DNA from 3 places in the Nonomuraea sp. NPDC003709 genome. Region 2 is predicted to be linked to each of the others. Evidence: predicted binding sites of a transcription regulator. Region 2 holds the regulator's gene; each other region holds the start of a gene.
The links. The regulator HrcA, encoded in region 2, represses chaperone genes, less so after heat shock. The targets are predictions, from matches to a motif close to TTGGCACTCTCNNNNNGAGAGTGCCAA.
Positions count from the first base shown of each region.

Region 1: groES (co-chaperone GroES) is a predicted target of HrcA. The motif match lies at 3,676-3,702, and genes of this name have one in related genera.
Region 3: ABZX61_RS04885 (DNA starvation/stationary phase protection protein) is a predicted target of HrcA. The motif match lies at 2,985-3,011, and genes of this name have one in related genera.

Region 1 is NZ_JBEXMW010000001.1:58,793-64,658, forward strand. It holds gene tsaD (tRNA (adenosine(37)-N6)-threonylcarbamoyltransferase complex transferase subunit TsaD) at 1-43, shown strand, start outside; gene ABZX61_RS00395 (hypothetical protein) at 87-2,075, opposite strand; gene ABZX61_RS00400 (methyltransferase domain-containing protein) at 2,262-3,539, opposite strand; gene groES (co-chaperone GroES) at 3,789-4,103, shown strand; gene groL (chaperonin GroEL) at 4,177-5,796, shown strand.
Region 2 is NZ_JBEXMW010000016.1:281,042-286,907, reverse strand. It holds gene ABZX61_RS40430 (16S rRNA (uracil(1498)-N(3))-methyltransferase) at 1-537, opposite strand, end outside; gene dnaJ (molecular chaperone DnaJ) at 539-1,678, opposite strand; gene hrcA (heat-inducible transcriptional repressor HrcA) at 1,690-2,703, opposite strand; gene ABZX61_RS40415 (hypothetical protein) at 2,862-3,692, shown strand; gene ABZX61_RS40410 (DUF3097 domain-containing protein) at 3,710-4,516, shown strand; gene ABZX61_RS40405 (DUF4870 domain-containing protein) at 4,513-5,283, shown strand; gene hemW (radical SAM family heme chaperone HemW) at 5,280-5,866, opposite strand, start outside.
Region 3 is NZ_JBEXMW010000002.1:89,734-95,599, forward strand. It holds gene ABZX61_RS04875 (VIT domain-containing protein) at 1-1,986, opposite strand, end outside; gene ABZX61_RS04880 (MerR family transcriptional regulator) at 1,983-2,975, opposite strand; gene ABZX61_RS04885 (DNA starvation/stationary phase protection protein) at 3,084-3,551, shown strand; gene ABZX61_RS04890 (alkaline phosphatase PhoX) at 3,787-4,809, shown strand; gene ABZX61_RS04895 (TetR/AcrR family transcriptional regulator) at 4,908-5,501, opposite strand; gene ABZX61_RS04900 (MMPL family transporter) at 5,599-5,866, shown strand, end outside.

The DNA.
Region 1 (5,866 bases), on a different contig from region 2:
CCCCGCCGACTCCTCGCTGCCGATCACGACCGTTCACGTGTGAGGGCCGTGCCGTCGATGACGGCACGACCCTCCCGAGGTCAGTCCTAGTCCTTGGCCCTGGTGGGGCGCAGGAGGGCCTCGGCCAGGGCCAGCATGGTCTCCTCCAGGGCGCCCAGGCGCTTGGTGAGGTCGTCGGTCGCGGGCTGGACGATGCCGGTGACCGTCTCCGTGAGCTGGTCGCGGTCGGGACGCGCCGTGACGAGCTCGGTGAGCGCGCTCGCTGCGGCGGTCAGGCGCTCGGCCTGGTCACCGGCGTGCGCCTGGAGCAGCTCGCTCTGGCCCGCCAGGGCCTCCGGGAGGCGGCCCACGCGCTCGCTGACGGTCTCGATGCGGTCGTCGACGGACTCCAGGTGCGCGCTGGCCTGCTCGGCGCGGGTGGCCAGGCCGTTGAGGTGGGTGTCGAGCCCGTTGAAGCGGGTGTCGATGCCGTCGAACCGGCTGCTCAGATGCTCCTCGGCCTCGACCAGGCGCTCGTCGACGGAGTCGATCTGGGTGTCGAGCTTGTTGAAGCGGCCCTCGTTGCGCGTGGACAGCTCGCCGAGGCGCTGGTCGGAGGTGGCCATGCGCTCGTCGAGGGCGCCGAAGCGGGCGTCGATGCGTACGTCGAGCGCGTCGAACCTGTCGTCGTGGCGCCCGAGGTGGCCGTCCACGGTGCCCAGCCGCTTGTCCACGCCGCCGAGCTGGTTGTCCACGGACAGGAGCCGCTTGTCGACGCCGGCCATCCTGCCGTCGAGGCCGTCGAGCCTGGTGTCGATGTCGGCCAGGCACTCGTCGGCCGACTCCAGGCGGCTGTCGAACCCGGTGAGCCGCGAGTCGAGCCCCGTGAGCCTGCCCTCGACCCGGTCGAGCCGGGCGTCCACGCCGCTGAGCCGGGCGCTCAGGCGCTGCTCGCTCTCGCCGAGCTGGATGGCGAGGTGCTGGTCGGCCTCGTCGAGCCTGGTGGCGAGGCGCAGCTCGACGTCGGACAGGCGGCTGCCGAGCTGCTCGTCGGACTCCTTGAGGCGGCTGGCCAGCCGCTCGTCCGCCTCGACGAGGCTGGTGGCCAGGCGCTGGTCGGTCTCGTCCATCCGGGCGCTCAGCCGCAGGCCGGTCTGGTCGATCCGGTCGGACAGCCGCTGGTCGGTCTCGTCGAGCCGGTCGGAGAGCCGCTCTTCGGTCTGGTCGAGGCGGTCGGACAGTCGTTGGTCGCTCTCGCCGAGGCGGACCGTCAGCCGCTGGTCGGTCTCGTCGAGCCGGGTCGTCAGTCGCTGGTCGGTCTCGTCGAGGCGGTCGGAGAGCCGTTGGTCGGTGTCGTCGAGGCGGGTCGTGAGGCGCTGGTCGGCCTCGACGAGCCGCGTGGTCAGCCGCTGGTCCGTCTCGTCCATCCGGACGGCGAGCTGCTTGTCCTGGGCGCTCAGCCGGGCGGTGAGGTGCTCCGACAGGTCGCCGACCGCGACCTCGACCCGGTCGGTGCGGGTGGTCAGGTCGGCCATCGACTTGTCGAGCCTGGTGAAGCGGCTCGCGGCGGCCTCCATGCTGCTGTTGAGCGTGGCCAGCGTGGCGGCGAAATCGGACATCCCCTTCGTGAGGCCGTCCGTGCTGTCGAGCACCGTCTGCAGGCGGGTGAGCGCCTCGTCCACGCCCTCGCCCATGGTGCCCAGGTCGGCCCGCAGGCCGGGCAGGTCGGCCACCGGGGCGACGCGGGCGTCCACGTCTCCGATCCGCTCCCCGACGGCGTCCACGTGGTCGCGTACCGCCTCGACGTGCTGAGCCAGCCCCTCCGCCCACATCGGCGGCTTGGCGGTGATGTCGTCGAGCCGCCCGCTGACCGCCTGCAGCGTGCCGCTGAGGCCGCCGAGCTCGCGCTCGCGGACCTCGCGCAGCAGCCACTCCATGCCTTCGAGCCGCTGGCGGATCTCGTCCAGCACGGCCCCCTGCGTGCGCTGCTCGTACACATGATCCTGCGAGGCGCGCGCCAGCAGGTCCCGCATCCTCTCGGAGATGCCGGACTGGCCTCCTGCCTGGAGAAGGGTGGTGTGGTTGGAATGGTCCACCGAAAGCTCCTTTGGCTCGCCGACGGTCTGCCGCGCAGCGGTGGGATATAGGTCGATTTTCAGATGAACGAGCGGGAACGCGGAAAACCGCATCAGGGGAGAACTCCCGTCCGCCCACCTTAGCCTCTCGATCAAGGTCCGTCAGGGGCGAAGAGAAAGATCGAGGTTAACGGCAGAATGACCGGTTCAGGCAGGTGGAGAGGTGTCGCAGATGATGACCGATGGCTTATCGATGATTCGGGTAAGGATGATAGTTGCCGATTTTTCGCCATTTAGGCGGAGATCTGAGCGGAGGCGCTCGATGTCGACGGCGGAGGCGCGCTTCTTGATGGTGACATTTCCGACTTGTCGCTCACGGAGGGCGGCGCGCAGCTTTTTCCCTGAAAAGGGGAGAACGTCCTCTACTTCATATCTGGCCGCCCATGGGGTGTCGATCGGGTCGTCACCGGTGATGTAGGCGATCATCGGGTCGAGCAGGCGTCCGTTCACGATTTCCGACACCTCGCCCACGAGGTGTGCCCGGATGGCCGCGCCGTCCGGCTCGTAGACGTACCTGCCGACCGGGCCGACGGCGGCCTCGGCGCCCGTGGCGGTCAGCGTGTGGCCGCCGGGCAGCAGGGTGGCGCGGCGCCCCGCTGCTCCCTCCTGGCCGGTCCAGAGAGCGGCCTCCTTGACCTCGCCCTTGTACGAGACCCACTCGGCCTCGGCGCCTCCGGGGATGAACTCGTACGGGATGCCCGGGGCGACCTTGACGCACGCCCGGGAGGCTCTGGAGACCAGGTCGAGCACCACCGGCCAGGGCGGGGAGTAGGCCATGGGGTCGAACGTCCTGCCCCGGCCCGTCCGCCTGGCCGGGTCGGCGAAGAGCACGTCGTACTCCTCGGGCCGGACCTCGGCCGCGTCCCCCACCGACACCGTCACCCTGTCGGCCAGCCCGAGCGCGTCGGCGTTGGCCCTGGCCACGGCGACGGTCAGCGGGTCGGTGTCCACGGCGGCCACGGTGCAGCCGGCGCGGGCCAGCGCGAGGAAGTCGCCGCCGACGCCGCAGCAGGCGTCCACGACCCTCAGCCCACGCCTGAGCCCGTGCGGGGGCGCGTCCGGTCCGTGCAGGGGCGCGTCCGCGACGCCGAGCCCGTGCGGGGGCGCGTCCGGTCCGTGCGGGGGCGCGTCCGCTTGTGTCTCGGCGGGCAGGCGGCGGGCGCGGTGCTCGGCGACCTCCGTCCGCGTGGACTGCTCCAGGCCGTGCGGCGTGAAGTACATCCGCCCGGCGTCCTCGCCGAACTTGGCCCTGGCACGCTCCCGCAGCCCCGCCTGGGTGAGCGCCGCGGAGGTCAGCGCGGCGTCGTACGTCTTGCGCAGCCTCGTGGCGGCGGCCACCGGATCCGTGCCCACCAGCTCCACGGCCTCCGCGAGCGCGCGCTGCCCGCGCGGTGTCAGCAGCTCGTCGAAGGCGTCAAGGTCCACATCACCCGACGTTAGTGCCACGTCCGACCCGGTCGGACCATGGGCGTACCGTATCCAGAGGGGGCGGATTCGGTCTGATCGCTCTCAGCAGACGCGTTCGTGTTGACTGTCAAGCCCCTCTTGCATATGTTTCCTGTTGGCACTCTCCCCTTGAGAGTGCCAACGTGCGACGAGGCAGGTCTGACACCCGCGACGGCAGGCCCAGCTGGTCGCCTCTTCTAGATCATTCAAATCTGAAGGGGAGGTCCGATCGTGACGACCGCCACCAAGGTTCCCGTTAAGCCGCTCGGCGACCGCATTGTGGTTCAGCCGCTTGAGGCCGAGCAGACCACCGCTTCCGGCCTGGTCATCCCGGACACCGCCAAGGAGAAGCCGCAAGAGGGCAAGGTCCTCGCGGTGGGCCCCGGCAACTGGGATGAGGACGGCGACAAGCGGATTCCGCTCGACGTCTCTGAGGGCGACATCGTCCTCTACAGCAAGTACGGCGGCACCGAGGTCAAGTACGGCGGCGAGGAGTACCTCGTGCTCTCCGCCCGCGACGTTCTCGCGATCATCGAGAAGTAAGCCGGATGTGTCGAGCCCCGGGCGCTCTTGAGGGCGGCCGGGGCTTTCGACGCTAGGAGAGGACTTTCAAACAATGGCGAAGATCCTGGAGTTCGACGAGGATGCCCGCCGCGCGCTCGAGCGCGGTGTGAACGCCCTCGCCGACGCCGTGAAGGTAACCCTCGGCCCGCGCGGCCGCAACGTCGTCATCGACAAGAAGTTCGGTGCGCCGACGATCACGAACGACGGTGTGACCATCGCTCGTGAGATTGAGCTGGAAGAGCGCTACGAAAACCTCGGCGCCCAGCTCGCCAAGGAAGTTGCCACCAAGACCAACGACATCGCGGGTGACGGCACCACCACCGCCACCGTGCTGGCCCAGGCCATGGTCCGCGAGGGCCTGCGCAACGTGGCCGCCGGCGCCTCGCCGCTGTCGCTCAAGCGCGGCATCGACAAGGCCGCCAAGGCGATCAGCGACAAGCTGCTCGACAGCGCCCGCGAGGTCGCCGACAAGAAGGAGATCGCCAACGTCGCGACGATCTCCGCCCAGGACGCGCAGATCGGCGACCTGATCGCCGAGGCGTTCGACAAGGTGGGCAAGGACGGTGTCCTCACCGTCGAAGAGTCCAACGCCATGGGCATGGAGCTCGAGTTCACCGAGGGCATGCAGTTCGACAAGGGCTACGTGTCGCAGTACATGGTGACCGACCCTGAGCGGATGGAGTCCGTCCTCGAGGACGCCTACATCCTGATCAACCAGGGTAAGATCGCCTCCATCGCGGACTTCCTGCCGCTGCTGGAGCAGATCGCCCAGACGAAGAAGCCGCTGCTCGTGATCGCCGAGGACGTCGAGGGCGAGGCCCTGGCCGTCCTGGTCACCAACAAGATCCGCGGCACCTTCACCTCCGTGGCCGTCAAGGCCCCGGGCTTCGGCGACCGCCGCAAGGCCATGCTGCAGGACATCGCCACCCTCACCGGTGGCCAGGTCGTCAGCGAGGAGGTCGGTCTCAAGCTGGAGCACGTCGGTCTCGAGGTGCTCGGCACGGCCCGCCGCGTCGTCGTCACGAAGGACAACACCACCATCGTCGACGGCGCCGGTGACCCGCAGGCCATCGAGGACCGCGTCAAGGAGATCAAGCTCGCCATCGAGCAGTCCGACTCCGACTGGGACCGCGAGAAGCTGCAGGAGCGCCTGGCCAAGCTCGCCGGCGGTGTGTGCGTGCTGCGCGTCGGCGCCGCCACCGAGGTGGAGCTGAAGGAGAAGAAGCACCGCCTCGAGGACGCGATCTCCGCGACGCGCGCCGCGATCGAGGAGGGCATCGTCTCCGGCGGTGGCTCCGCGCTGATCCACGTCTCCAAAACTCTCGACGACCTCGGCCTGACGGGCGACGAGGCCACGGGTGTCGGCGTCGTGCGCCGCGCCCTGGTCGAGCCGGCCCGCTGGATCGCCGAGAACGCCGGTCTCGAGGGCTACGTGGTGACGCACAAGGTCGCCGAGCTGGAGGCCGGCCACGGCCTCAACGCCGCGACCGGTGAATACGGCGACCTGATCGCGCAGGGCGTCATCGACCCGGTCAAGGTCACGCGTTCGGCCGTCCAGAACGCCGCGTCGATCGCGGGCATGCTCCTCACGACCGAGGCGCTCGTGGTGGACAAGCCCGAGGAGGAGGCCCCCGCCGCCGGCGCGGGCCACGGTCACGGCCACGGCCACTGACCCGGCTCTTCTCTCGCCACGGCCCGCACACCCGAAAGGGTTGCGGGCCGTTCGGCGTTCCGGGGACGGT
Region 2 (5,866 bases):
GCCGGACAGCGGCTCGGCCGCCTCCTCGTGCAGCACCAGCCCCAGCGCCGCGCCCGCCAGCAGCTTGTCGACCTGCGCGGTGGTGGCGGGCTCGGTCACCTCGGGTAGGTGGAACCTGCGGGCCTGCTTGCCCGCCTCACGAGCCGTCGAGCGCCACTTGTGCAGCCCCTTGGCGACCTTGTCGCCCTTCCACTGGGTGATGCTGCGCGAGGCGGCCCAGGGCACGATGACGTCCACGCCCGCCTCGGTCATCATCTCGACGGCCAGCTCGCCCCGGTCGCCCTTGGGCAGCCCCTGGACGACGACCAGCCGCGGCCGCGGCGGCTCGACCTCGTAGCGGCGCAGCACGTCGAGCCTCAGCGCGTCCTTGAGGACCTCGCGTACGACGCACTCGGCGACCGCGCCGGCACCGTCCGTCAGATCGATCCGCTCGCCGGCCCGCAGGCGCCGCACGGAGGCCGCGTGGCGCCCCTCCGGGCCGCCGAGCGTCAGCTCAGGCCCGTCCAGCTCCTGCGACAGGAACACCGGGACGGTCACGTCACCTGCCGTTGAAGGCGTCGCGCAGCCGCGAGAAGAAGCCCTGCTGGCCGGGGGCGAACTTGCCCGGCGGCCGCTCCTCGCCCCGCTGCTTGGCCAGCTCGCGCAGCAGCTCCTCCTGCGCGGGCTCGAGGCGGGTCGGGGTCTCGACGTTGACGTGGATCAGCAGGTCGCCGCGGCCGGACTCGTTGAGCCGCTGCACGCCCCGCCCGAACATGGTGATGACCTGGCCCGACTGCGTGCCGGGGCGGACATCGACCTCCTCCGAGCCGTCGAGCGTCTCGACCGCCAGGATGGTGCCGAGCGCGGCCGCCGTCATCGGGATCTGCACGGTGCAGTGGAGGTCGTCGCCGCGCCGCTCGAAGATCTCGTGGGCGCGCTCGACGATCTCGAGGAACAGGTCTCCGGGCGGGCCGCCGCCGGGGCCGACCTCGCCTTCGCCGGCGAGCTGGATGTGGGTGCCGTCCTCGACGCCAGCGGGGATGCGGACCTTGATCGTACGGCGGGTGCGCACCCGGCCGTCGCCGGAGCACTCCTGGCAGGGGTGGCGGATGATGGTGCCGAAACCGCCGCACTGCGGGCAGGGCCGCGAGGTCATGACCTGGCCCAGGAACGAGCGGGTGACCTGGGAGATCTCGCCGCGCCCGTTGCACATGTCGCAGGTGTCGGGGTGGGTGCCGGGCGCCGTGCCGGCCCCGTGGCAGACCTCGCAGAGCACGGCCGTGTCGACGACCAGCTCACGCGTGGTGCCGAACGCCGTCTCGCGCAGGTCGAGCTCGACCCGGATGGTGGCGTTGCGTCCCCTGCGGGCACGCGAGCGCGGGCCCCTGGCGCCGGCCGCGGTGCCGAAGAACGCGTCCATGATGTCGCTAAAGGGGAAGCCCGCTCCGAAGCCGCCGGCGCCCGCGCCTGCTCCGGCGCCGCCGAAGGGGTCGCCACCCAGGTCGTACATCTGGCGCTTGTTCGGGTCGGACAGCACCTCGTAGGCCTGCGTGATCTCCTTGAACCGCTCCTGGGTCTCAGGATCGGGGTTCACGTCGGGATGCAGCTCGCGGGCAAGTCGGCGATAAGCCTTCTTGATCTCGTCCTGACTGGCGTCACGGCGCACCCCGAGGGTGGCGTAATAGTCGCTGTTTGCCACTTATCGACCTCTTATGATGCAGCCAGGATCTGGCTGACGTAGCGTGCCACCGCGCGCACGGCTCCCATCGTCACTGGGTAGTCCATCCTCGTGGGCCCCAACACCCCGAGCCGGGCCAGTTGGTTGTCGCCTGAACCGTATCCGGTCGCGACTATGGATGTCCCCCGCAGATAGGGGTTTTCGGAGCCGATGCGCACGGTGAGCGCGGACGGTGTGTCTGCGGATGTCTCGCCGAGCAGCCTCATGAGCACGACCTGCTCCTCCAGCGCCTCGAGCACGTCGCGCAGGCCGATCGAGAAGTCGGCGCCCGCGAGGTTGGCCGCGCCGGCGAACACGATCTTCTCGTCGTGCCGCTCGACCAGCGTCTCCAGCAGCACCGACAGGATCGTCGCCACCACCGGGCGGTCTTCGAGAGGGAGCCGCTCGGGCAGGTCGGCGACCAGCTCGGGCACGTTGCTCAGGCCGCAGCCGTCGAGGCAGGCGTTGAGGACCGCGCGCAGGTGGGCGATGCGGGTGTCCTCCACCACCTCGGGCAGCTCGATGACGCGCTGCTCGACGCGACCGGTGTTGGTGATCAGCACGAGCATGACCCGCCGGTCGTTCAGCGGCACCAGCTCGACGTGCCGGACCGTCGAACGCGTCAGCGTCGGGTATTGCACCACCGCCACCTGCCTGGTCAGCTGCGCGAGCAGCCGGACCGTGCGGGTGACCACGTCGTCGAGGTCGACCGCACCGGCCAGGAACGTCTCGATGGCCCTGCGCTCGGCCCCGGACAGGGGCTTGACCTGCGAGAGCCGGTCGACGAACAGCCGATAGCCCTTGTCGGTCGGCACGCGGCCGGCGCTGGTGTGGGGTTGGGTGATGTAGCCCTCCTCCTCCAGCGCGGCCATGTCGTTCCTGACCGTCGCCGGGGAGACTTTCAGGTTGTGGCGCTCGGCGAGCGCCTTGGAGCCCACCGGTTCGTTGGTGGACACGTAGTCTTCGACAATGGCGCGGAGCACCGCCAGCTTCCGATCGTCGAGCACGTGCTCACCTCCTGCCTCTGACATCCGAGGAACGCAACCATCTAGCACTCTGTGTTCCTGAGTGCCAAGTGTACGGCTCTCATCCACAAGGTGCGATAACACAAGGTCGCAACCAGGCTCCTAGCTTCTTACAAGCGGCAAGTACCACACTTGCCGACATGAGCGACAACTCCCCGCCTCCGCCGTACGGGCCCCAGCCCGGCTCCCAGCCGGGTTACGGCCCGCAGCCCGGGTCCCAGCCCGGCTATGGCCCGCAGCCCGGGTCCCAGCCCGGCTACGGCCCTCAGCCCGGATCGCCGCCCGGCTACGGCCAGCCACCGCCCCAGTACGGGCCGCCGCCGCAGTACGGGCCTCCTCCTCAGTACGGCCCGCCGCCCCAGTACGGCCCACCTCCTCAGTACGGACAGTACGGCCAGCAACCCCAATTCCCCGCACGAATCGACTCGAAAGCCATCAAACCGCGACTTTGGTGGATCGGGCTCGTCTGGGGCATCGCCGTGGTCTGCACCATCGCAGGCGTCGTCCTGTTCACCACGGGCATCGTCAGCAGCGTCAGCAACATAGCCCCCACCAGGACGTTCGCGTCCGGCGAAACCGTGACGGTGCCGATCGACCCGGCGACCAAACCCGCCGTCTACCTCTCCAGCGACACCGCCGTCCACTACGAGTGCCAGATCACCAACGGAGCCAGGCTCGCCAAGACCACCGGCACGCAGACGGTCACGGCCGGGTCCGTCAAGTGGGAGCAGATCCTCGTGATCAACGCGCCCACCAGGGGCGACTACCAGCTGTCCTGCACCACCCAGGAGCAGGCCGACGTCCGCTACGGCGTGGGCCGCGAGCTGACCTCGGCCGCGGGCGGCATCGCCGGCGGGGTGATGGCGCTCATCCTGATCCCCGGGGCGGGACTGCTCATCGCCATCGCCGGCACCATCATCGTGCTGGTCCGTCGCAGCGGCGCGCGCAAGCGCCTTGCGGTCGGCGGGTGATTTGCTACGGTCCCCGTGTGTACGAGGGCGATGTGCTGGCGGGGAATTGGCGGCGGCCGGGCAAGGGCAAGATCCCGAAAGTGCCGGCCGAGCCGGACCTCGTCGTGGAGGACGCCGACAGCGGCTTCTGCGGCGCGGTGGTGGCCTGTGACAAGGAGGCCGTCACGCTCGAAGACCGGTTCGGCAGACGCCGGCTGTTCCCGCTCGCGCCCGCCGCGTTCCTGCTGGAGGGCAAGCCCGTGACGCTGGTACGCCCGTCGGCGGCCCCCGCGGGGCCCAGGCGCAGCGCGTCGGGCTCGATCGCCGTGGAAGGGCTGCGGGCGAGGGTCGCCCGGGAGAGTCGCATCTACGTGGAGGGCGTGCACGACGCCGCCCTGGTGGAGAAGATCTGGGGCCATGACCTGCGGGTCGAGGGGGTCGTGGTCGAATACCTGGAGGGCGTGGACCATCTGCCGGCCATCGTGGCGGAGTTCGGCCCGGAGCCGGAGCGCCGGCTGGGGGTGCTGGTGGACCACCTCGTGCCCGGCTCCAAGGAGAGCAGGATCGCCGCCGAGATCACCTCGCCGGACGTGCTCGTCGTGGGGCACCCGTACATCGACATCTGGCAGGCGGTCAAGCCGTCCGTGCTGCGCATTCCCGCCTGGCCCGCGGTGCCGCGCGGAGTGCCGTGGAAAGAGGGCGTCATCGCCGCCCTGGGCTGGCGCATGGAGCCCGCGGAGGCGTGGCGGCGGATCCTCGGGGCCGTCTCCACGTACACAGACCTGGAGCCGGAACTGCTCGGCCGGGTCGAGGAACTGATCGACTTCGTTACGGAGGCATCATGAGCCAGGACCCGCCGCAACCGCCGCCGCCGGACGACGACGCCACCCGCTTCGTCCCCCCGTCGAGCATCCCGCCCAGCCAGGGCTCCGCCCCCCAGCAGCCCGGATACGGCCGGCAACCCGGGTCACAGCCTGGCGCTTACGGGCAGCAGCCCGGCTCCGAGCCCCATTACGGCCAGCCGGGGTACGGGCAGCAGCCAGGATCCCAGCCCGGTTACGGCCAACCGGCGTACGGTCAACCCGGCTACGGACAGCCCGGTCCCGGCCAGCCCGGCCACGGACAACCCGGTTATGGCCAACCTGGCTACGGCCAGCCCGGCTACGGCCAGCAGTCCCAGGGTTACGGCCCTCCCCCGCCCGGTTACGGCTCCGCGCCGCAGCCGCCCGGCTACGGCTACGGATACGGCGCGCCCGGCGAGCCGTACGTCCCCGGCAGGTTCGGCCCCCGCCCGGGCACCGACGACACCACCATGGCGATGCTCTCGCACCTGCTGGGCCTGCTGGTCTCCTGGGTCGGCCCGCTGATCATCTACCTGATGAAGAAGGACGAGTCCCCCTACGTCAGGGATCAGGCGGCGGAGGCGCTCAACTTCCAGATCACGATGTTCATCGGCTACGTCATCTCGGGCATCCTGACGATCATCTTCATCGGCCTGCTCCTGCTGCCGGTCGTCTGGATCCTGTCCCTGATCTTCCACATCCAGGCCGCCATGGCCACCAACAAGGGCGAGCCGTACCGCTACCCGTTCGCCGTCCGCCTGATCACCTAGACCAGCAGATCCCTGATCAGCGCGTCGGCCAGCAGCCGCCCCTGGAGCGTGAGCACCATGAGGCCCGACCTGAACGGCCCGGGCTCCAGCAGGCCGCGCGCCAGCGCGCTCGCCACGGCCGTGCGCGCGTCCGGGGCCACCTCGGCCAGCGGGTAGCCGGACGAAAGCCGCAGCTCCAGCATCAGCCGCTCGGCCGCCCGGTCGTCGTCGCCGAGCACCTCGCGCGCGTGGGCGGGCGACGTGCCCGCGGCCAGCCGCTGGGCGTAGGCGGCCGGGTGCTTGACGTTCCACCAGCGGGTGCCGCCGACGTGGCTGTGGCCGCCGGGCCCGGCGGCCCACCAGTCGCCGCCGGTCCAGTAGAGCAGGTTGTGGCGGCAGCGGGCCCGGTCGGACGTGGCCCAGTTGGACACCTCGTACCAGTCGAACCCGGCCTGGGACAGCAGCTCGTCGGCGATCAGGTAGCGGTCGGCGGCCACGTCGTCATCGGGCATGGGCAGCTCGCCGCGCCGGATCCTGGCCGCCAGCCTGGTGCCCTCCTCGACGATCAGCGAGTACGCCGACACGTGGTCGGGCCCGGCCTCGA
Region 3 (5,866 bases), on a different contig from region 2:
GGCCGGCCTCGGAGGCCCGGCGAACCCTCTTCCGCCCCCCGCCGGCCCACCGGTCAGGAAGTCCGGTGACGCGTCGGCGGAACCGAGACCGGGGTCCGGCATCCGCATCCGCGGGGCGGCCGGCGGGGCGGCCATCACCGCCGCCTGCGCCATGAAGCCCATCATCGGCGGGTTCTGCGGCAGCTCCCACCCGCTCGGCGGCTCGACCGGCTGGATGACGCGATGCTCCGGCCCTCCGTCGGCGACCTGCCTGGTGTCGACCGCCACGTACGCGGTGAAGCGGCACAGCACGCCGTACTCCAGCGACGTCCGCACGATCCGCGGCTCCAGGTCGTGCTCGCCCATGGCGTAGCGGTCCTCCAGCTCCCGCAGGTGCGCGCGGGCCCACACGGCCTGGATGGCCGGATTGTCCACCGCCACTCCCGTGACCTGCTCCTCCCATGGCCCTCCGGCCGCCAGGCCGCGCACGGTCAGCGAGGAGCCCTCGCGGTGGCGCCCGTACACGCGCAGCGGCACGCCCGGGAAGATCGACCCGAGATGCGTCACGGTGTCCGGCTCGAGTTCCAGCCCCTTGAGGGAGAGGTCGGTCACCAGGGGAGCGCCGATCCTGCGGTGGATCTGCTCCATGGCCGCGTCCAGCCGGTCCTCCGACTCGACCAGCTCGCACCGGCCCGCGCCGAGCCCGGCCAGGCGGCCGAGGAAGCCGGCGTTCACGGCGCGGTCGATGCCGACCGTGTGCACGCGCATCGCCGACAGGGCGCCGCCCGCCTGCTCCAGGATCTGGTCCTCGTTGCCCACCTGGCCGTCGGTGACCAGGACCACGACCCGTTCGCGCTCGTCGCGGCCGCCCAGCAGGGCGACGGCCCGGCGCAGCGGCTCCAGCAGCTCGGTGCCGCCGCGGGCGTCCACCCGCGCGAGGTGCTCGACGGCGCGGTAGCGGTTGCGGTCGGAGGCCTCCACCAGGCCCTCGAACGCCTCCTCCACCACCGAGTCGAACGTCAGCACCGCGAACCTGTCCTGGGCCGTCAGCGTGTCGACGATGCGGGCGGCGGCCCTCCTCGCGGCGACCATCTTCCAGCCGCCCATGCTGCCGGAACGGTCGAGCACCAGCACCAGGTCGCGCGGCGGGCGCGTGGACTGGAGCGGCGGCGGCACGACCGTGAGCGCGAAGGTCCCCCCTTGATCGGAGCGGCTGTCGAGCTGCAGGGACGTGGACGCGTCGAACGACAGCCGCAGAATGAAGTCGCGGTCGAGGCGCTCGCCGGGGCGCAGGCGTACCGTGTGGCCCTCCTCCTCCACCACGTGCAGGCTGGAGGCCAGCTCGCGCAGTTCCAGCCCGGCCGCGTCCACGGTCGCGCTCAGCGACAGGCGGACCGGGTCGGGGAAGCCGGGCAGCAGGACCGGCGGGCTGATCCTGGACGCGTCCGGCACCGCGTCGGTGTCGGACGCGACGCCGTCGCCCGCGGAGGGGCCGTCGACGGGGTTGCCCGGGATGTAGCGCGGGGCCACGACCAGCGGGAACCGGAACGTGGCCGCCCCGTCCTCGTACGGCAGGGGCTGGCTCATGGTCAGCCGGACCGAGACGCGCTCGCCGGGCAGGATGTTGCCCACCCGGATCGTGAACACGTCGGGCCGGTCCTCTTCGGCGATCGCCGCCCGCCTGCCCTCGCGCAACGCCTGGTCGTAGTCGGCCCTGGCCTGGGCGCGCTCCTTCAGCAGGCCCTCGATCACCCGGTCGTCGGCCTCCATCCGGAACCCGGTGACGGCCGCCCGGTCGGGCAGCGGGAAGACGTACGTGGCCTCCAGGGTGACGTCGAACGGATTCCTGAACCCCTGCGTCACCTCGACCCCGGCGATGAGGCCGGAGATGCCGGCGTTCACGTCAACGCTCTCGAGCGGCAGGTTGCCGCGCTCGGTCCGCAGCGCGCCGAACCCGGCGTCCGGCACCGGCAGGCACCGTGCGGGCTCCAGCGAAGTGATCTTCATATCAGCTCCCTTTCTTCGAGCACCGCGAGCAACGGTCCTGCCGCCGCCAGCACCGCCTGGACGTCCTCCTCCGACGGGACCCGGCCGGCGTCCAGCACCAGCCGCACCCCGTCCCCCAACCTGACCCCCACGACAACCGCCCCACCCGGCCGGTTTTCGGGCATGCCGCCCGGCGCGGTCGAATGCGCCCCGCTTGGCGCGCCGGGCGCGCTCGGGCTGCTGCGGTGCCCGTCGGCCGGCCCGGTCGGCTGATGTGCCGCCCCTGAAGCCCGCACGCTGCCCTTCCCCGGCCGCTCAGCCCAGAACCGCCCCCGCACCGACTCCCGATCGCCGCCATGCCGATCATGCCCGGCTTCGGCCGTGCCCGGCACCTCATCGCCACCGGCCCGTGCATCGCCACCGGCCCGTGCATCGCCACCGGCCCGTGCATCGCCACCGGCCCGTGCATCGCCACCGGCCCGTGCATCGCCACCGGCATCCGTCGCTCCGCGCTCGGCCGCTTCCTGCCCGGTCGGGCCGCGCTCAGGCGCCGTGCGCTTGGCCGCGCCACTGCTCGGGCGGGCGCCGGCTGCCGGGTGCGCGCCGTCGGGTGCCTCGCTCGAGCCAGGGCCCACCCGGTCGCGCACGGCACCGGTCATGGGGGGAGTGCCCGCACCCGCGGCGGTTTCCAGCATGCGGTCCGTGGCGCCCGCCAGGGCCGCCTGGATCTGGGCGATCGAGTGCCCGGCGGCCTGCAGCCGTTTCACGGCCACGAGTTGCAGCAGGTGCCGCCGCCCGTACTGGGCGATGCGGCCGCGCCTGGTCAGCGGCGGGTCCACCAGCCCGATCGTCGTATACCACCTGATCAGCCGCTCGCCGGGCACATCGCGGACCCGGCCGTTGCCGGCGGATGTGCCGTCCGAGCTCGCGCGCAGCGCCAGCGCCGCGCGCTCGGCCAGCTCGCCGATGGTCCAACCGATGGGCTCGGTGGTGGCGGAGGTGTCGCTCATACCTCCACAATGACACTGTCATTGTTACACTGTCAACGTTGCGGAAGAATGGCCGCCGCCATGTCGTTCTAAAGAGGGAAAACTCCTATCGATGGGGAGGAACAGGACATGGCCATGATCACCGGCCCACTCTCGGGAGAGGCCAAGGACACCGTCGCGCGGGCCCTGCAAGGTGCCCTGGTCGATCTCATCGACCTCTCGCTGGTCGCCAAGCAGTCGCACTGGAACCTCATCGGCCCTCACTTCCGCCCGATCCACCTCCAGCTCGACGAGCTCACCGACCTCGCCAGGTCCCACATGGACACCATCGCCGAACGCGCCGTCGCCGTCGGGATCAACCCGGACGGACGTTCCACCACGGTCGCCAGGTCCACGAAGCTCCAGCAGCCGGAGTCCGGCTGGATCGAGGACGGCAAGGTCGTGGCGACGATCACCGACCTGCTGGACGGTGTCAGCAAGCGGATGCACGAGCGCGTCCGGGCCACCGACGAGCCCGACCCGGTCACCCAGGATCTGCTCATCGCGGTGGCGCAGGACATCGACAAGCAGCACTGGATGTTCCAGGCCCAGGCCTGACCTGCCAGAAAGCCCGGGAGCCCGCACGGGAGCCCGGGCTTTGGCATGCCCGCCGACATGCGCGCCGACATGCCCGCCGACGGGGCCGCGACCCCTGGCAGGGGGCCCGCCGACGCGAGTTGGCCGGATGATCGCGCAGTGGGAGTTCGGGGTTTGCGCAGAGTTTGATGTCGCGAGTCCCTGCCATTCATGTCGGTGCGGTCGACTAGCGTGGCACCTAGAGGGAGGCCCCACGATGTCCCACAAGACTCTCCTCCGCACGGGCCCGCTCTTGCGGGGCGGCATCAGCCCGTACGGACCGCTCGGCCTGCCGGGCGCCGACGGCCTCGCGCTGCCCTCAGGCTTCACCGGCAGGGTGGTGGCCCGCTCGGGCCACAAGGTCGCCGGGCTGACCTGGCACGCGGCCCCCGACGGCGGCGCCTGCTTCCCCGACGGCGCCGGCTGGATCTACGTGTCCAACTCCGAGCTGCCCCTGCTCGGCGGCGCGTCGGCGCTGCGCTTCCGCGCCGACGGCACCGTCGGCGACGCCTACCGCATCCTGTCGGGCACCGACCTCAACTGCGCGGGCGGCGCCACGCCGTGGCACTCCTGGCTGTCGTGCGAGCTGGGCCACCGCGGCCGCGTCTTCGAGTGCGACCCGTACGGCGCCCGCGCCGCCCGCCCCCGCCTGGCCATGGGCCGCTTCAAGCACGAGGCCGCCGCCTGCGACCCCGAGCGGCGCGTCGTCTACATGACCGAGGACGAGCCCGACGGCTGCTTCTACCGGTTCCGGCCGAGCGACTGGGGCGACCTGACGGAGGGCACGCTGGAGGTGCTGTGCTCCTCGGGCCAGTGGCAGGTGGTGCCCTCGCCGGCGGCGCTGCGCACGGAGGCCCGCCACCAGGTCGAGGGCGCCCGCCACTTCGACGGCGGCGACGGCTGCCACTACGCGGGCGGGGTGTGCTACTTCACGACCAAGGGCGACACGGGCCTGTGGGCCTACGACGCGCAGACCTCCGCGCTCGAGCGGCTGTGCGAGGGCGTGCGCGCCATCACCGCCGCCCCCTCCGGCGACCTGTACGTGGCCAGGGAGACGACGGAGATCGACGTCATCACCCCCGACCGCGCGGTCACGCCGTTCCTCAGGCTGGAGGGGCACGCCGGGGCGGAGCTGACCGGGCTGGCGTTCTCGCCGGAGGGCGATCGGCTCTACTTCTCGGCCCGGCGCGGCCGCACCGAGGGCCACACCTTCGAGGTGTCGGGTCCCTTCCGCGGCTGAGCGAGCTTCAGTCCGCGCTCAGCTCAGACGGCGGGCCAGGGCGAGCTTCAGTCCGCGCTCAGCCCAGATGGCGGGCCAGGGCGAGCTTCGGTCCGCGCTCAGCCCAGATAGCGCACCAGGGCGAGCTTCAGCTCCGCCACCAGCTCCGCGCCGCGCTCCGGCGTCGCGGTGGTGACCAGCGGCATCACCGCCTTCACCATGGCCACCGCCATCGTCCCCATGAGCGCGGCGCGCTCCTCCGCCAGGCCGGGGGAGCGGCGGCGGAGCATGGCCGCGACCTGCCGGGCGATGTCGTCGTGCAGCCGCCGCGAGGCCGAGGCCAGCTGGTCGCCCGTCGCCGACCCGTACAGGAGCGACCAGTACGCCGGTGACGCGCCCTTGAACCTGACGCTCTCGTCCACCACCTGCCCCACCAGCGCCTCCAGCGGCACCTCCGGGGTGACGGCGGCCAGCCGGGCGGCCCAGAACTCCTGCCGGTCGTCGGTGTAGCGGGCCACGAGCCCGTCGAGGATCTCCTCCTTGTTGCGGAAGAACTGGTAGAGCGACCCGGGCGACATCCCCGCCCGCGTGGCGACGTGGTTCGTCGTCATGTCCGGGTATCCGACCTCGGCGATCACCGACTCGGCGGCGTCGAGGATCTCCGCCATGCGCTTCAGGCCGCGCGCCTGCCGGCGGACCGTGCGTTCAGGCATGGGTCTCCTCGTTGACAAATGCGAGCATTCACTTGTATTTCTGATTGGGAGAGCAAACACGAGTAGTTTACCGAGTTTTGAGGCGGGGGCACCCTACATGGCGCTGAACACGCGGCCACGGCCGGTCCACACGAAGACGGCCGGGCCGCCGCTGCGCAGGCTGGGCTTCCTTATCGTCCGGCGCCGCCGGGCCGTGCTCGTCCTGGCCCTGGTCGTGCTCGCCGTCGCCGCGGCGCTGGCGGCCGGAGCGGTGCCGCGGTTGTCGCTGGCCAGGTTCGAAGCGCCGGGGTCGGAGTCGGACCGGGCGCAGGCCGAGCTGGTACGGCGGTTCGGGACCGGCAGCCCCGACATGATCTTCCTGGTGA